2 regions of the Streptomyces sp. NPDC028289 genome follow, and region 2 is predicted to be linked to the other one. Evidence: riboswitches for the same ligand, from Rfam matches in the RefSeq annotation. Region 2 holds a riboswitch; the other holds the start of a gene.

Region 1 (6,905 bases), on a different contig from region 2:
CTCGCCGGCGGTGACCGGCCTACGCCAGCCGCGGATTGCGGCTTTGTCGACTTGCTCGATCATGAGGTTTAAACCGACCTCATGTCTGACTGGCGAGTCTTCAGCGTCGTCGCGATCACCCGCCAGATCTGGCGAAGAAAGTATGCGCAACCGTGATGCAGTCCGAGGGATTCCGTTATCCGAACAGTGGGTAACGCCCCTCGGACACGGGTCAGTTGGGACAGAACGCCGAATCCGGCCGGAACGGAGCGTTCCGGCGTCATCTACGCGCGGAGAAATGTGTTCGTTACGTAAATCTTGTGAACCCCCTCGGTCGACCCGAGGGGAGAGCGCCCCGTCGCGTCAGTAACCGCCCTGGGCCGGTGGATACCCGTACCCCGTCGCCGGCGCCGGCGGCAGCGCCGCGTGGGCTTCGCGGTCGTAGAACGGCCGTGCCGTCGCCCGCATCCACATCACGACCGGGTCGTACTCGTCGGTCATCGCGACCGTCGACACCGGCAGCCCGTCCGGCACCGCCCCGATCGACTGCTGCATCATCCCCCGCACCGAGTCCACGGCCGGCGGCGAGGTGTCGTACACGTCCAGGCCGATCGCGAGGTACGGCGCCCCGAGGGCCGGCTGCACCCAGGCGCGGCGCAGGGAGCGCACCGCGGGGGTGCGGTGGGCGTTCTGCGTGAGCAGGGCGTAGAACTGCGGGATCTCGATGGCCGGTTCGGTGAGCCGGAGCGGGCCGGCCGGCTGGCGGTCCAGGCCGGTGGCGATGCGGCGCAGGTCCAGCCAGGGGATGCCGACGCCGCCGCCCGGTGCGTGCGGGTTGAGCCAGAGGCCGAAGTGGTCGGGGTAGAGGGTGCGGGCCACGTCGATGCCGTCGACCACCTCGTACGAGCGGTTCCAGCCGCTCGCGGAGAGTTCCTGGGCCGAGGTCACACAGGGGGCGTAGCCGTGGCCCTCGACCTCCATGTTCCCGTACTGGGCGTCGGGGGAGCCGGCCTGGCCGTGCCAGAGGAGCATCCAGATCTGGCCGGAGGAGGGCGTGGCGAGGGCGCGGAGGAGTGCCTCGTAGGCGTCGTAGCGCCCGGGGGTTACCTGGCGCAGCATGTGCTCGACCTGTCCGGTCGCCGCGGTGCCGCTGGCGCTCACGTGTTACCGCCCCTTCATCTGGTGCCCCGCGTTTGGAGACAGCTTATGCGCCCAGGGGGCGGGGGCCGATTGTCCGTGCGCGGGTGCGGCTTCGTGGTGGCTGGTCGCGCAGTTCCCCGCGCCCCTTGGTTGGCTGCCCTGAGGGCGTTTCTAGTGGCCGTATTGATAGAAGGGACGCACGTTCTCCCGCATCCAGTGGCCGACCGGGTCGTCCGCCACGTCGAGCAGGACCAGGTTCACCGGCCACCTCACCGGCACCCGGCCCAGTGCCTTGCCCAGGGCCTCCAGGGGCAGGGCGCGCACGTCGCCCTCCCACTGGGAGAGTTCGACGCCCACGAACATCACCGGGTCCGCAGTCTCGACCGCGGCGAGGCAGCGGCGGGCCGAGGCGACGACGCCGATCGCCGCGAACTCCGCCGACGCCGCGGCCAGGAAGTCCATCGGGTCGTCCTGCCAGTCCGGTTCGAAGAGGCGGACCCGGCCGCCGGAGGCGGGGCCGTCCAGTTCGGTACGGCCGGTCCGGCAGAGCTGGGCGACCGCCTCCGGCGGCAGCGGGACCCCGACGACTCCCCCGGGGTTCACGGCGATGCCGACCTGCGGGGGCAGCCCGCGGGCGAACTCGACCGCCGGGGCGATCGTGTACGACAGATGGGAGCCGGCCACCAGGCGGAACTGCTCCTCGGAGCTGAAGACCGGCACGTACACCTGGCCCGCGATCTCCGTCGTGGGCAGGTCCAGCGGGCCGCTGTGCGGGCCGCCGCCCTCGGGCAGCGGGATCCACAGGAAACTCCGGCCCAGTACCTCGATGAGCCGGCCCGCCGCCGCGGGCACGCCGAGGGAGGCCGACAGGACCTCCTCCAGTTCGTTGCCGGGCCACCCGCCGTGCGGGTGGGGGTGCGCCTGTGCCGGGAAGTCCGCGGGAATGTCCGCCGGGAAGTCCATCTGCCTACCGCCTGCTGGAAACCACTGGTGAGGCTGGAAAGGCTAGCGGGTGACACCGACAAAGCCACCCCACCAGCCGATTCAGGCCGCGAAGGCGATCCGGCGCAGTACGTCCGCCGCGTCCCGGTCGAGGAGGACCGCCGAACCGACGCCCTCGGGCAGCCTCCCCTTCTCCGCCGCGCGCAGCAGCCGCCCGGCCGCCCGGCGGTGGCGCAGGAAGGCGTACCGGGAGACGCCCCGGCCGCGTTCGCGCTGGCCGTCCAGTGCCGTGCCCGGCGTGACGTCGAGGAGCAGCAGGTGCAGGGTGCCGCCGCGGCGGCGGGCCTCCCGGGCCAGCCAGTCGCGCACCCAGGCCTGGGTCCCGCAGTCGTGCACGACCACGCCCTCGCCGGTGCCGAGGGCCCGACGCAGCCCGGCGTAGTGGGCGATGCGGACCAGCGGGCGGTAGACGGCGTACGGCAGGAGGCGGGCCAGGCGGGAGTCCCAGCGGTCGCGGGTGTCCTGGGAGTCGATACGGATGCCCTGGACGGTGCGGTGCATCAGGGTGGACTTGCCGCTGCCGGGCAGCCCCGTGACCACGACCAGGTCACGGGGGCCGAAGAGCAGGCCGTGCGGGCTGTGCCCGGCGCGATCGCGCAGGTCGCGGACGACCGGTGCGGGGAGCTCGCCGCACCGCTCGCGGGCCGGGGCCGCCGGCTGCCGGGGCACGGCGATGCCCGTCGTCGTCGCGTATGCCGTGGTCCTTGTCACCGTGATCGTCCTCCCTGGGGGTTCAGGAAAGGTTCTCCCCACTTAACGTAAAGAGAAGGTAATCACGGCGTCTCGCGGTTCCGTTCGCGTACTGCCACAGGCCCGTCACAGAACGGAGGGCCAGGTCCGGCCTGCCACGGCCCCGGGCGGCGTGCAATGATGTCCGCGCCAACTGCATACCGGCCGCTTGAATCCGCGCGGGAGAGTCCCCAGCCGTCTTCGCTGGGGCGCCGAAGGAGCAAGTCCCTCCCTTGAATCTCTCAGGCCCCGTTACCGCGCGGGCGAGGCACATCTGAAAAGCGGGCCGCTGTGTCAGTGGCTCCACCCAAGGTGCAAGTCGTGGTCACATCCGTGGTCAGGGCGAACCTCTCAGGTTCCGATGACAGATGGGGAGGACAGCCCTCGCCTGTCATGCCCTTGGGACCTCCGGGAGACGACCGACCGATGAGCAGTACCGATTCCGCCGCACCCCGCCGTACCGCGCTCGATGCCCTGCACCGCTCGCTCGGCGCGACCATGACCGACTTCGCCGGCTGGGACATGCCCCTGCGCTACGGCTCCGAGCGCGACGAGCACGTCGCCGTACGGACCAGGGCCGGGCTCTTCGACCTCTCCCACATGGGCGAGATCACCGTGACCGGCCCCCAGGCCGCCGCCCTGCTGAACCACGCCCTGGTCGGCAACATCGCCTCCGTCGGCGTGGGCCGGGCCCGCTACACCATGATCTGCCGGGCCGACGGCGGCATCCTGGACGACCTGATCGTCTACCGGCTGGCCGAGGCCGAGTACATGGTCGTCGCCAACGCCTCCAACGCCCAGGTCGTCCTCGACGCGCTCGTGGAACGCTCCGCCGGCTTCGAGGCCGAGGTCCGCGACGACCGGGACGCGTACGCGCTGATCGCCGTCCAGGGCCCGGAGTCCCCGGGCATCCTCGCCTCCCTCACCGACGCCGACCTGGACGGGCTGAAGTACTACGCCGGGCTGCCCGGCACCGTCGCCGGCGTCCCGGCGCTGATCGCACGCACCGGCTACACCGGCGAGGACGGCTTCGAGCTGTTCGTGAAGCCGGAGCACGCGGTGGAGCTGTGGCAGGCGCTGACCAAGGCGGGTTCCGCGGTGGGCCTGGTGCCGTGCGGTCTCTCCTGCCGGGACACGCTGCGGCTGGAGGCGGGCATGCCGCTGTACGGGCATGAGCTCACCACCTCGCTCACCCCTTTCGACGCCGGGCTCGGCCGGGTGGTGAAGTTCGAGAAGGAGGGCGACTTCGTGGGGCGCGCGGCGCTCGCCGAGGCCGCCGCCCGAGCGGAGCAGAAGCCGCCGCGGGTGCTCGTCGGCCTGGTCGCCGAAGGCCGCCGGGTGCCCCGCGCCGGATACCCGGTGGTCGCCGGCGGCGAGGTGATCGGCGAGGTCACCTCGGGCGCCCCCTCCCCCACCCTGGGCAAGCCGATCGCCATGGCGTACGTCGACGCCGCGCACTCGGCGCCGGGCACGGCAGGCGTCGGCGTGGACATCCGGGGCAGTCACGAGCCGTACGAAGTCGTGCCGCTGCCGTTCTACAAGCGCCGGAAGTGATCACCCCAACCGGCGTCGGCAACAGCCACCGGGCGTGACCTGGCGCACATCGCCGCTGGTCACGCGCGTTCCCAGCAGTCCCCCATTCACCAGCACTCCCCCGCGTACAGGAGAATTCAGGCCATGAGCAACCCCCAGCAGCTGCGTTACAGCAAGGAGCACGAGTGGCTGACGGCCGCCGAGGACGGCGTGGCGACGGTCGGCATCACGGAGCACGCGGCCAACGCGCTCGGTGACGTCGTCTTCGTCCAGCTCCCGGCGGTCGGCGACACGGTGACCGCGGGTGAGTCCTGCGGCGAGCTGGAGTCGACCAAGTCGGTGTCCGACCTGTACGCGCCGGTCACCGGTGAGATCACCGCGGTCAACGAGGACGTCGTCGACGACCCGTCCCTGGTGAACTCGGCCCCCTTCGAGGGCGGCTGGCTGTTCAAGGTGCGCGTCACGGACGAGCCGGACGACCTGCTCTCCGCCGACGAGTACACCGCCTTCACCGCCGGCTGAGAGCCGCCGCAGACCCCGGCCTAGGAGTCGTAGAAACAGATGTCCGTTCTGAACACGCCCCTGCACGAGCTCGACCCCGAGGTAGCCGCCGCGGTCGACGCCGAGCTGGCGCGCCAGCAGTCCACCCTGGAGATGATCGCCTCGGAGAACTTCGCTCCGCTGGCGGTCATGGAGGCGCAGGGCTCGGTCCTCACCAACAAGTACGCCGAGGGCTACCCGGGCCGCCGCTACTACGGCGGCTGCGAGCACGTCGACGTCACCGAGCAGATCGCCATCGACCGGGTGAAGGAGCTGTTCGGCGCCGAGTACGCCAACGTGCAGCCGCACTCCGGTGCCTCCGCCAACCAGGCGGCCCTGTTCGCGCTGGCCCAGCCCGGCGACACCATCCTGGGCCTGGACCTCGCCCACGGCGGCCACCTGACCCACGGCATGCGGCTGAACTTCTCCGGCAAGCAGTTCGACGTGGTCGCCTACCACGTCGACGACTCCGGTCTGGTCGACATGGCCGAGGTGGAGCGGCTCGCCAAGGAGCACCGCCCGAAGGTGATCATCGCAGGCTGGTCGGCGTACCCGCGGCAGCTGGACTTCGCGGAGTTCCGCCGGATCGCCGACGAGGTCGAGGCCTGCCTGTGGGTCGACATGGCGCACTTCGCCGGCCTGGTCGCGGCGGGGCTGCACCCGAACCCGGTCCCCTACGCGGACGTGGTCACCTCCACCACCCACAAGACGCTCGGCGGACCGCGCGGCGGGATCATCCTCGCCAAGCAGGCCTTCGCGAAGAAGCTGAACTCGTCCGTCTTCCCGGGCTTCCAGGGCGGTCCCCTGGAGCACGTGATCGCGGCGAAGGCGGTCTCCTTCAAGGTCGCCGCCTCGGAGGACTTCAAGGAGCGCCAGCGTCGTACGGTGGAGGGTGCGCGGATCCTGGCGGAGCGGCTCACCGCCGCCGACGCCCGCGAGGCCGGCGTGAACGTCCTGTCCGGCGGCACGGACGTCCACCTGATCCTCGTCGACCTGCGTGCGTCGGAGCTGGACGGACAGCAGGCCGAGGACCGGCTCCACGAGGTCGGCATCACGGTCAACCGCAACGCCGTCCCGAACGACCCGCGGCCGCCGATGGTCACCTCGGGTCTGCGGATCGGCACCCCGGCGCTGGCCACCCGCGGCTTCACGACCGAGGACTTCGCCGAGGTCGCGGACGTGATCGCCGAGACGCTGAAGCCGTCCTACGACGCGGCGGCCCTGAAGGCCCGGGTCGAGGCGCTGACGGCGAAGCACCCGCTTTACCCCGGTCTGAACAAGTAGTTCCCTGGTGGGGGCACCCGACGGCGTGTGCCCCCGCCCTCTCTGGAGGAGTTCCCGTGGCCATCTCGGTCTTCGACCTGTTCTCGATCGGCATCGGCCCGTCGAGCTCCCACACCGTCGGCCCGATGCGCGCGGCCCGGATGTTCGCCCGCCGCCTGCGCAACGAGGACCTGCTGGAGTCCGTCGCCTCGATACGTTCCGAGCTGTACGGCTCCCTCGGCGCGACCGGCCACGGCCACGGCACCCCCAAGGCCGTGCTGCTCGGTCTGGAGGGCGCCTCGCCGCGCACGGTGGACGTGGAGACCGCGGACGACCGCATCGAGGCGATCAAGGCCACGCGCCGCCTGTCCCTCCTCGGCGAGCACGAGATCCCGTTCTCCTTCGACGACGACCTGAAGCTCCACCGCCGCAAGGCACTCCCCTACCACGCGAACGGCATGACCCTCTGGGCCTACGACGCGTCCGGGGCCGAGCTCCTCTCCAAGACGTACTACTCGGTCGGCGGCGGGTTCGTCGTCGACGAGGAAGCGGTCGGCGCGGACCGCATCAAACTCGACGACACGGTCCTGAAGTACCCCTTCCGCACGGGCGACGAGCTGCTGCGCCTGACGAAGGAGACGGGTCTGTCGATCTCCGCGCTGATGCTGGAGAACGAGCGGGCCTGGCGCACCGAGGAGGAGATCCGCGCGGGCCTGCTG
Region 2 (6,905 bases):
GACGAGGTGCACGCCCTGCTCCAGGGCGGTCAGGGCATCTTCGGGATCGCGGTCGGCGTGGTGTGGCGGGACGTGGAAAGCGCTCTCTCCCAGCTGCACGGCGAGCGCGTCGACACCGGGGAGACGCTCGTCGGCCACAACCCGGCCGACGAACTGGCGCGGCGGCGCAACCGCGCGGTCTGAAGGCCTCATGTGACGCCCCGGCACGGGAAACCGTGCCGGGGCATTGTCAGTGGTGTGGTGCAGCATCGGAGATGTGAGAAACGCGCCCACGATCCTGCATCTCGACATGGATGCCTTCTTCGCCTCGGTGGAGCAGGCGTCCAAGCCGAGCCTGCGCGGGAAGGCCGTGGTCGTGGGCGGGCTCGGACCGCGCGGTGTGGTGGCCACCGCGTCGTACGAGGCCCGGGTCTTCGGGGTGCACTCCGCGATGCCGATGGGGCAGGCGCGGCGGCTGGCGCCGAACGCCGCGTATCTGGTGCCGCGCTTCGGGCTGTACCGGTCGATCAGCGAGCAGGTGATGGGGCTGCTGCGGGGGCTCTCCCCGCTGGTGGAGCCGCTCAGCCTGGACGAGGCCTTCGTGGATCTGGAGGCCGGTGGGGTGGCCTGGGACGCCACGTCGGCGCGGCTGGTCGGGGAGAGGCTGCGCGCCGACATACGGGCCGCCACGGGGCTCTCCGGGTCCGTCGGGCTCGCCGCCTCCAAGATGCTCGCGAAGATCGCCTCCGAACAGGCCAAGCCGGACGGACTGGTGCTGATCGAGCCGGGCACGGAGCGGGCGATGCTCGGGCCGATGACGGTGCGGACCCTGCCGGGGGTGGGGCCGGCGACGGGGGACCATCTGCGGCGGGCCGGGATCACCACGGTCGACGAGATCGCCGAGGCGGGGGAGGACGAGCTGGTACGGCTGCTCGGCAAGGCGCACGGGCACGCGCTGTACGCGATGGCGCTCGCGCACGACGAGCGGCCCGTGGTGGCCGAACGGGAGACGAAGTCGGTGTCGGTCGAGGACACCTACGACGTGGACATCCACGACCGGCTGCGGGTGGGCCTGGAGGTGCAGCGGCTGGCCGACCGGTGCGTGCGGCGGCTGCGGGGGGCCGGGCTGTCCGGGCGGACCATCGTGCTGAAGGTGCGGCGGTACGACTTCTCGACGCTCACCCGGTCCGAGACGCTCAGAGGGCCGACCGACGACCCGACGGTGGTGCGGGAGGCGGCCGCGCGGTTGCTGGACTCGGTGGACACGACGGGGGGCGTGCGGTTGCTGGGGGTGGGGGTGTCGGGGCTGGCCGACTACACGCAGGAGGACCTGTTCGCGCAGGCGGCGGCAGGGGAGGGGGCGGCGGAGTTCGCGGCGGAGGAGGACGTGGCGGAGCCGGTCGCTGAGGAGCAGGTGGTTGCCGAGCGGCGGTGGCCCGCGGGGCACGACGTGCGGCATGCCGAGTACGGGCACGGATGGGTGCAGGGGAGCGGGCTCGGGCGGGTGACGGTGCGGTTCGAGACGCCGGGGTCCATGGGGCCGGGGAGAGTGCGGACGTTCCGGGTCGAGGACCCTGAGCTGGAGCCGGCGGAGCCGCTGCCGTTGGCACCGGGGGTTTCGGCGGACGGCGTGCGTACGTGACCGTGGGTCGGCGCTGGGGGGCTCACCGGCGCTGGCAGGGTGGCGCTGCGCCCACCCGTGCCGCCCCAGCGGCACGACTGCCCGCGGCTGAAGAAACCTGAAGGGGCGCGGGGAACTGCGCGATCAGCCCTCACCGGCCCGCGGCCAAACCACGACCGTACCCGGCGTCGGCGTCACGCCCCCGCGTCCTCCGTCCCCGCCAGCTTGCCGAAGTCGTGGTCCGGATGGTCGTGGGGCGGGGGAGCCGTGTCCAGGCCGTAGTGGTGGTAGAGCTGGAGTTCCTGTTCCGGGGAGAGGTGGCGGCCCACGCCGAAGTCGGGGGCGTCTTTGATCAGGGCGCGGTCGAAGGGGACCTGCAGGGTGCCCTCGACCAGTTCGCTGGGCTCCAGGGGCACGAAGGCGTCCCGGGAGAACAGGCCGGTGCGTATGGCCGCCCACTCCGGCACGCCCGTCGCGTCGTCGAGGTACACCTCGTCGATCGTGCCGATCTTCGTGCCGTTGCGGTCGAACGCCTTGCGGCCGATCAGGTTGCGCGGATCGATGTCGGTCTGCACGGGCCCTCCACTTGGTCGCAACTCATCCGTAAGCACTACAAAAGAGCACATTGAAGGAGGCGGCCACTCGAAGACTCCGGTGTTGCCCCCGCTGGTAGGCTGGCAGGCGGCTGCTGACCCCGTGCGGGAGAGTCCTCCGGGAAACCGGAGGCGCCGAAGGAGCAAATCCTCCCCGGAATCTCTCAGGCTCACGTACCGCACGGACGAGGTCACTCTGGAAAGCAGGGCGGATGCCGACGGTGTCCGCTCTCACCGACGGTGAAAGCCGGTGGTCCACAAGGGCGCACCGGCGAAGCTCTCAGGTCAGATGACAGAGGGGGAGGCCGTCGGGGTACCCGTGCCGGGGTACCCCTCGAAGGTCGCGTCAGACCAGGAGGCCTCCGCAATGACCGCCCAGCGCATTCCGCTCTCCGAGCTTGAGCAGGGTATTCCCTTCGAGCAGCGCCATATCGGCCCCGACCACGAGGCTCGGGCCAAGATGCTCGCCCAGGTCGGGTACGGCTCGCTCGACGACCTGACCGCGGCCGCCGTGCCGGACGTGATCAAGAACGCCGACCGGCTCGAGCTGCCGGCCGCCCGGACCGAGGCCGAGGTGCTGGCCGAGCTGCGGTCGCTGGCCGACCGTAACCAGGTGCTCGACTCGATGATCGGCCTGGGGTACTACGGGACCTTCACGCCGCCCGTGATCCTGCGCAACGTGATGGAGAACCCCGCCTGGTACACGGCCTACACGCCGTACCAGCCGGAGATCTCCCAGGGCCGGCTGGAAGCGCTGCTGAACTTCCAGACCGTGGTCGCCGACCTCACCGGGCTGCCCACCTCCGGTGCCTCGCTGCTCGACGAGGGCACGGCCGCCGCCGAGGCCATGGCCCTGTCGCTGCGCATGGGCAAGAACAAGAAGGGCGTCTTCGTCGTCGACGCGGACGCGCTGCCGCAGACCATCGCCGTGATCCGGACCCGGGCCGAGCCGACGGGCGTGGAGGTCGTGGTCGCCGACCTCCACGACGGTATTCCGGCTGACCTCGCCGGGCGTGAGATCAACGGGGTCCTCGTCCAGTACCCCGGTGCCTCCGGTGCCGTACGCGACATCAAGGCCGTCGTCGAGCAGGCGCACGCAGTGGGCGCGCTCGTCACCGTCGCCGCCGACCTGCTCGCGCTGACCCTGCTGACCTCGCCGGGCGAGCTCGGGGCCGACATCGCCGTCGGCACCACCCAGCGGTTCGGTGTGCCGATGGGCTTCGGCGGGCCGCACGCCGGTTACATGGCGGTCCGGGAGAAGTTCGCGCGCAGCCTGCCCGGACGGCTCGTGGGCGTCTCCGTGGACGCCGACGGGAACAAGGCTTACCGGCTGGCGCTGCAGACCCGCGAGCAGCACATCCGGCGGGAGAAGGCCACCAGCAACATCTGCACCGCGCAGGTGCTGCTCGCCGTGATGGCCGGTATGTACGCCGTCTACCACGGTTCCGAGGGGCTCAAGGCCATCGCGCAGCGGACGCACCGCTACGCCACGATCCTCGCCGCGGGACTCACGGCCGGCGGTGTCGAGATCGTGCACGGCGCCTACTTCGACACCCTCACCGCGCGCGTGCCCGGCAAGGCCGCCGAGATCGTCGCCGCCGCCCGCCAGGGCGGTGTCAACCTGCGGCTCGTCGACTCCGACCACGTCTCCATGGCCTGCGACGAGACCACCACCCGCGCCCAGCTGGGCGCCGTGTGGACGGCCTTCGGCGTCGAGGGCGACGTCGAGGCGCTGGACGCCGTCACTGAGGACACGCTGCCCGAGGCGCTGCTGCGCACCGACGGCTACCTCGCCCACCCCGTCTTCCGGCAGCACCGCTCCGAGACCGCGATGCTCCGCTACCTGCGCAGGCTCGCCGACCGGGACTACGCGCTGGACCGCGGCATGATCCCGCTGGGCTCCTGCACCATGAAGCTCAACGCGACCACCGAGATGGAACCGGTCACCTGGTCCGAGTTCGGCCAGCTGCACCCGTTCGCGCCCGCCGAGCAGGCGCAGGGCTACCTGACCCTCATCCGGGAGCTGGAGGAGCGGCTCGCCGAGGTCACCGGGTACGACAAGGTGTCGCTGCAGCCCAACGCCGGATCGCAGGGCGAGTTCGCCGGGCTGCTCGCCGTACGCGCGTACCACCGCGCCAACGGCGACGCACAGCGGACCGTCTGCCTGATCCCGTCCTCCGCGCACGGCACCAACGCCGCCAGCGCCGTCATGGCGGGCATGAAGGTCGTCGTCGTGAAGACCGCCGAGGACGGCGAGATCGACGTCGAGGACCTGCGGGCGAAGATCGAACAGCACCGTGACGAGCTCGCGGTCCTGATGATCACCTATCCCTCCACGCACGGGGTGTTCGAGGAGCACGTCGCGGACATCTGCGCGCAGGTGCACGAGGCCGGCGGACAGGTGTACGTCGACGGCGCCAACCTCAACGCCCTGGTCGGACTGGCCAAGCCCGGGCACTTCGGCGGGGACGTCTCCCACCTCAACCTGCACAAGACCTTCTGCATCCCGCACGGCGGCGGCGGTCCGGGCGTCGGTCCGGTGGCCGTACGGGCCCACCTGGCGCCGTACCTGCCGAACCACCCGCTCCAGCCCGCCGCCGGGCCGGAGACCGGCGTCGGGCCGATCTCGGCCGCGCCGTGGGGATCCGCGGGGATCCTGCCGATCTCGTGGGCGTACGTCCGGCTCATGGGCGGCGAGGGGCTGAAGCGGGCCACGCAGGTGGCCGTGCTCAGCGCCAACTACGTCGCCAAGCGGCTGGAGCCGCACTACCCCGTGCTCTACACCGGGCCCGGCGGGCTGGTCGCGCACGAGTGCATCATCGACCTGCGGCCGCTGACCAAGGCGACCGGAGTGAGCGTCGACGACGTCGCGAAGCGGCTCATCGACTACGGCTTCCACGCGCCGACGATGTCCTTCCCGGTGGCCGGCACGCTGATGATCGAGCCGACCGAGTCCGAGGACCTCGGTGAGCTGGACCGGTTCTGCGAGGCGATGATCGCCATCCGGGCGGAGATCGACAAGGTCGGGGCGGGGGAGTGGCCCGCCGAGGACAACCCGCTGCGCGGGGCTCCGCACACCGCGGCCGCGCTCGGTGGGGAGTGGAAGCACGAGTACAGCCGCACGGAGGCCGTCTTCCCAGGCGGCGTGTCCGCCGCCGACAAGTACTGGCCGCCGGTGCGCCGGATCGACCAGGCCTTCGGCGACCGGAACCTGGTGTGCTCGTGTCCGCCGCTGGACGCGTACGAGGACTGACGCACAGGGTGTGAGGGAGGCCCCGCTTCGGCGGGGCCTCCCGCTTTCACGCCGGGTAGGCGTGTGTCTGGGTCGCCTTCACCGTCGCCCAGACCGTGGCGCCCGGGTGCAGGTCCAGTTCCGCGGCGGCGACCGTGGTGAGGTCGGCGGCGAGGGCGAGTTCCCCGGTCAGGTCGGCGCGGATCTGGTCGCCGTGGGTCTCCAGGCCGGCGACCTCGCAGCGCCAGAGGTTGCGGGCGCTGGCGCCCGTGGGGCGGTCCCGGAAGAGGGTGACTGCGCTCGGCGGGAACGCGACGAAGACGTCACCGGCGAGGACTTCGGTGGTGGTGATGGTGGTGCTGTTCGAGGGTGCCGTGTCCAGTTCGACCGTGTGACCCTCGGCCCGGCCCCGGTAGAGGTTGAGGCCGACCAGGTGGGCGATGTAGTCCGTGCGCGGGTGGCGGGCGATGTCGGCGGGCGTGCCCTCCTGGACGACCCGGCCGTGTTCGATGACGACCAGGCGGTCGGCCAGCACCATGGCGTCCAGCGGGTCGTGCGTGACCAGGACCGCGACCGCCTCGAACTCGGCCAGATGACGGCGGAGTTGAGAACGCACGTCGAGGCGGGTGCGGGCGTCCAGGGCGGCGAGGGGTTCGTCGAGGAGGAGGAGACGGGGGCGGGTGGCCAGCGCGCGGGCCAGTGCGACGCGCTGGGCCTGACCGCCGGAGAGTCGGCGGGGTTTGACGCCGGCGTGCGCGGTGAGGCCCATGCGGTCCAGCCAGGCGGTCGCCTGGGCGCGGGCCTCGGCCTTTGTCGCGCCCTGGCAGCGGGGGCCGAAGGCGACGTTGTCGAGGGCCGTGAGGTGGGGGAAGAGGAGGTAGTCCTGGAAGACGACGCCCACCGGGCGGGATTCGGGGGGCGTGCGGTCCAACTCCGTGCCGTCCAGGTGGAGATGGCCGGCGGTGAGGGGGGTGAGGCCGGCCAGGGCGCGGAGGGCGGTGGTCTTGCCCGCGCCGTTGGGGCCGAGGAGGGCGACGACCTCGCCGGGGGCGGCGGTGAGGGTGATGTCGAGGTGGAAGGTGGGGCGGGTGACGACGAGGTGGGCGTGGAGGCCGGGCGTCGCCGGGTGCAGGTGGGTGGGGGGTGCCGCCCGGCCTTCGGCCGGGATGGGGTTCCCACCCGCACCACTCGTGTGGGTATCAGTGTCGGGTGCGGATGGCCCCTGCGGGGGCTGAGCGCCGTCGGCGGCCGCGGGGTGTCGGTGTGTCATCGGGGCGTCGTCCACCAGGTCGTCCTCAAGATGCCGTCATCCAACGATCGCGCAGTGCCGCCAGTACCGCGATCGACACCGTCAGCAGCACCAGGCTGAGGGCGATCGCCGCGTCAGGGTCGTTCTGCAGGGCCAGGTAGACGGCGAGCGGCATGGTCTGGGTGCGGCCGGGGAAGTTGCCGGCGAAGGTGATCGTCGCTCCGAACTCGC

What was found. Region 2 has a riboswitch for glycine ahead of gcvP (aminomethyl-transferring glycine dehydrogenase). Riboswitches for the same ligand answer to the same signal wherever they lie in the genome.
Region 1: linked by a shared signal. The riboswitch ahead of gcvT (glycine cleavage system aminomethyltransferase GcvT) and the one ahead of gcvP (aminomethyl-transferring glycine dehydrogenase) in region 2 are both predicted to bind glycine.

What each region holds. Positions count from the first base shown of each region.
Region 1 covers NZ_JBVHTI010000014.1:90,467-97,371, forward strand. The annotation lists gene ACZ4UV_RS48250 (enhanced serine sensitivity protein SseB C-terminal domain-containing protein) at 343-1,140, opposite strand; gene ACZ4UV_RS48255 (enhanced serine sensitivity protein SseB) at 1,291-2,082, opposite strand; gene ACZ4UV_RS48260 (AAA family ATPase) at 2,164-2,838, opposite strand; glycine riboswitch at 3,021-3,118, shown strand; glycine riboswitch at 3,119-3,228, shown strand; gene gcvT (glycine cleavage system aminomethyltransferase GcvT) at 3,277-4,404, shown strand; gene gcvH (glycine cleavage system protein GcvH) at 4,528-4,905, shown strand; gene glyA (serine hydroxymethyltransferase) at 4,945-6,207, shown strand; gene ACZ4UV_RS48280 (L-serine ammonia-lyase) at 6,264-6,905, shown strand, end outside.
Region 2 covers NZ_JBVHTI010000008.1:8,752-15,656, forward strand. The annotation lists gene ACZ4UV_RS36695 (MerR family transcriptional regulator) at 1-183, shown strand, start outside; gene ACZ4UV_RS36700 (DNA polymerase IV) at 257-1,621, shown strand; gene ACZ4UV_RS36705 (PRC-barrel domain-containing protein) at 1,795-2,175, opposite strand; glycine riboswitch at 2,290-2,383, shown strand; gene gcvP (aminomethyl-transferring glycine dehydrogenase) at 2,561-5,446, shown strand; gene ACZ4UV_RS36715 (ABC transporter ATP-binding protein) at 5,493-6,695, opposite strand; gene modB (molybdate ABC transporter permease subunit) at 6,721-6,905, opposite strand, start outside.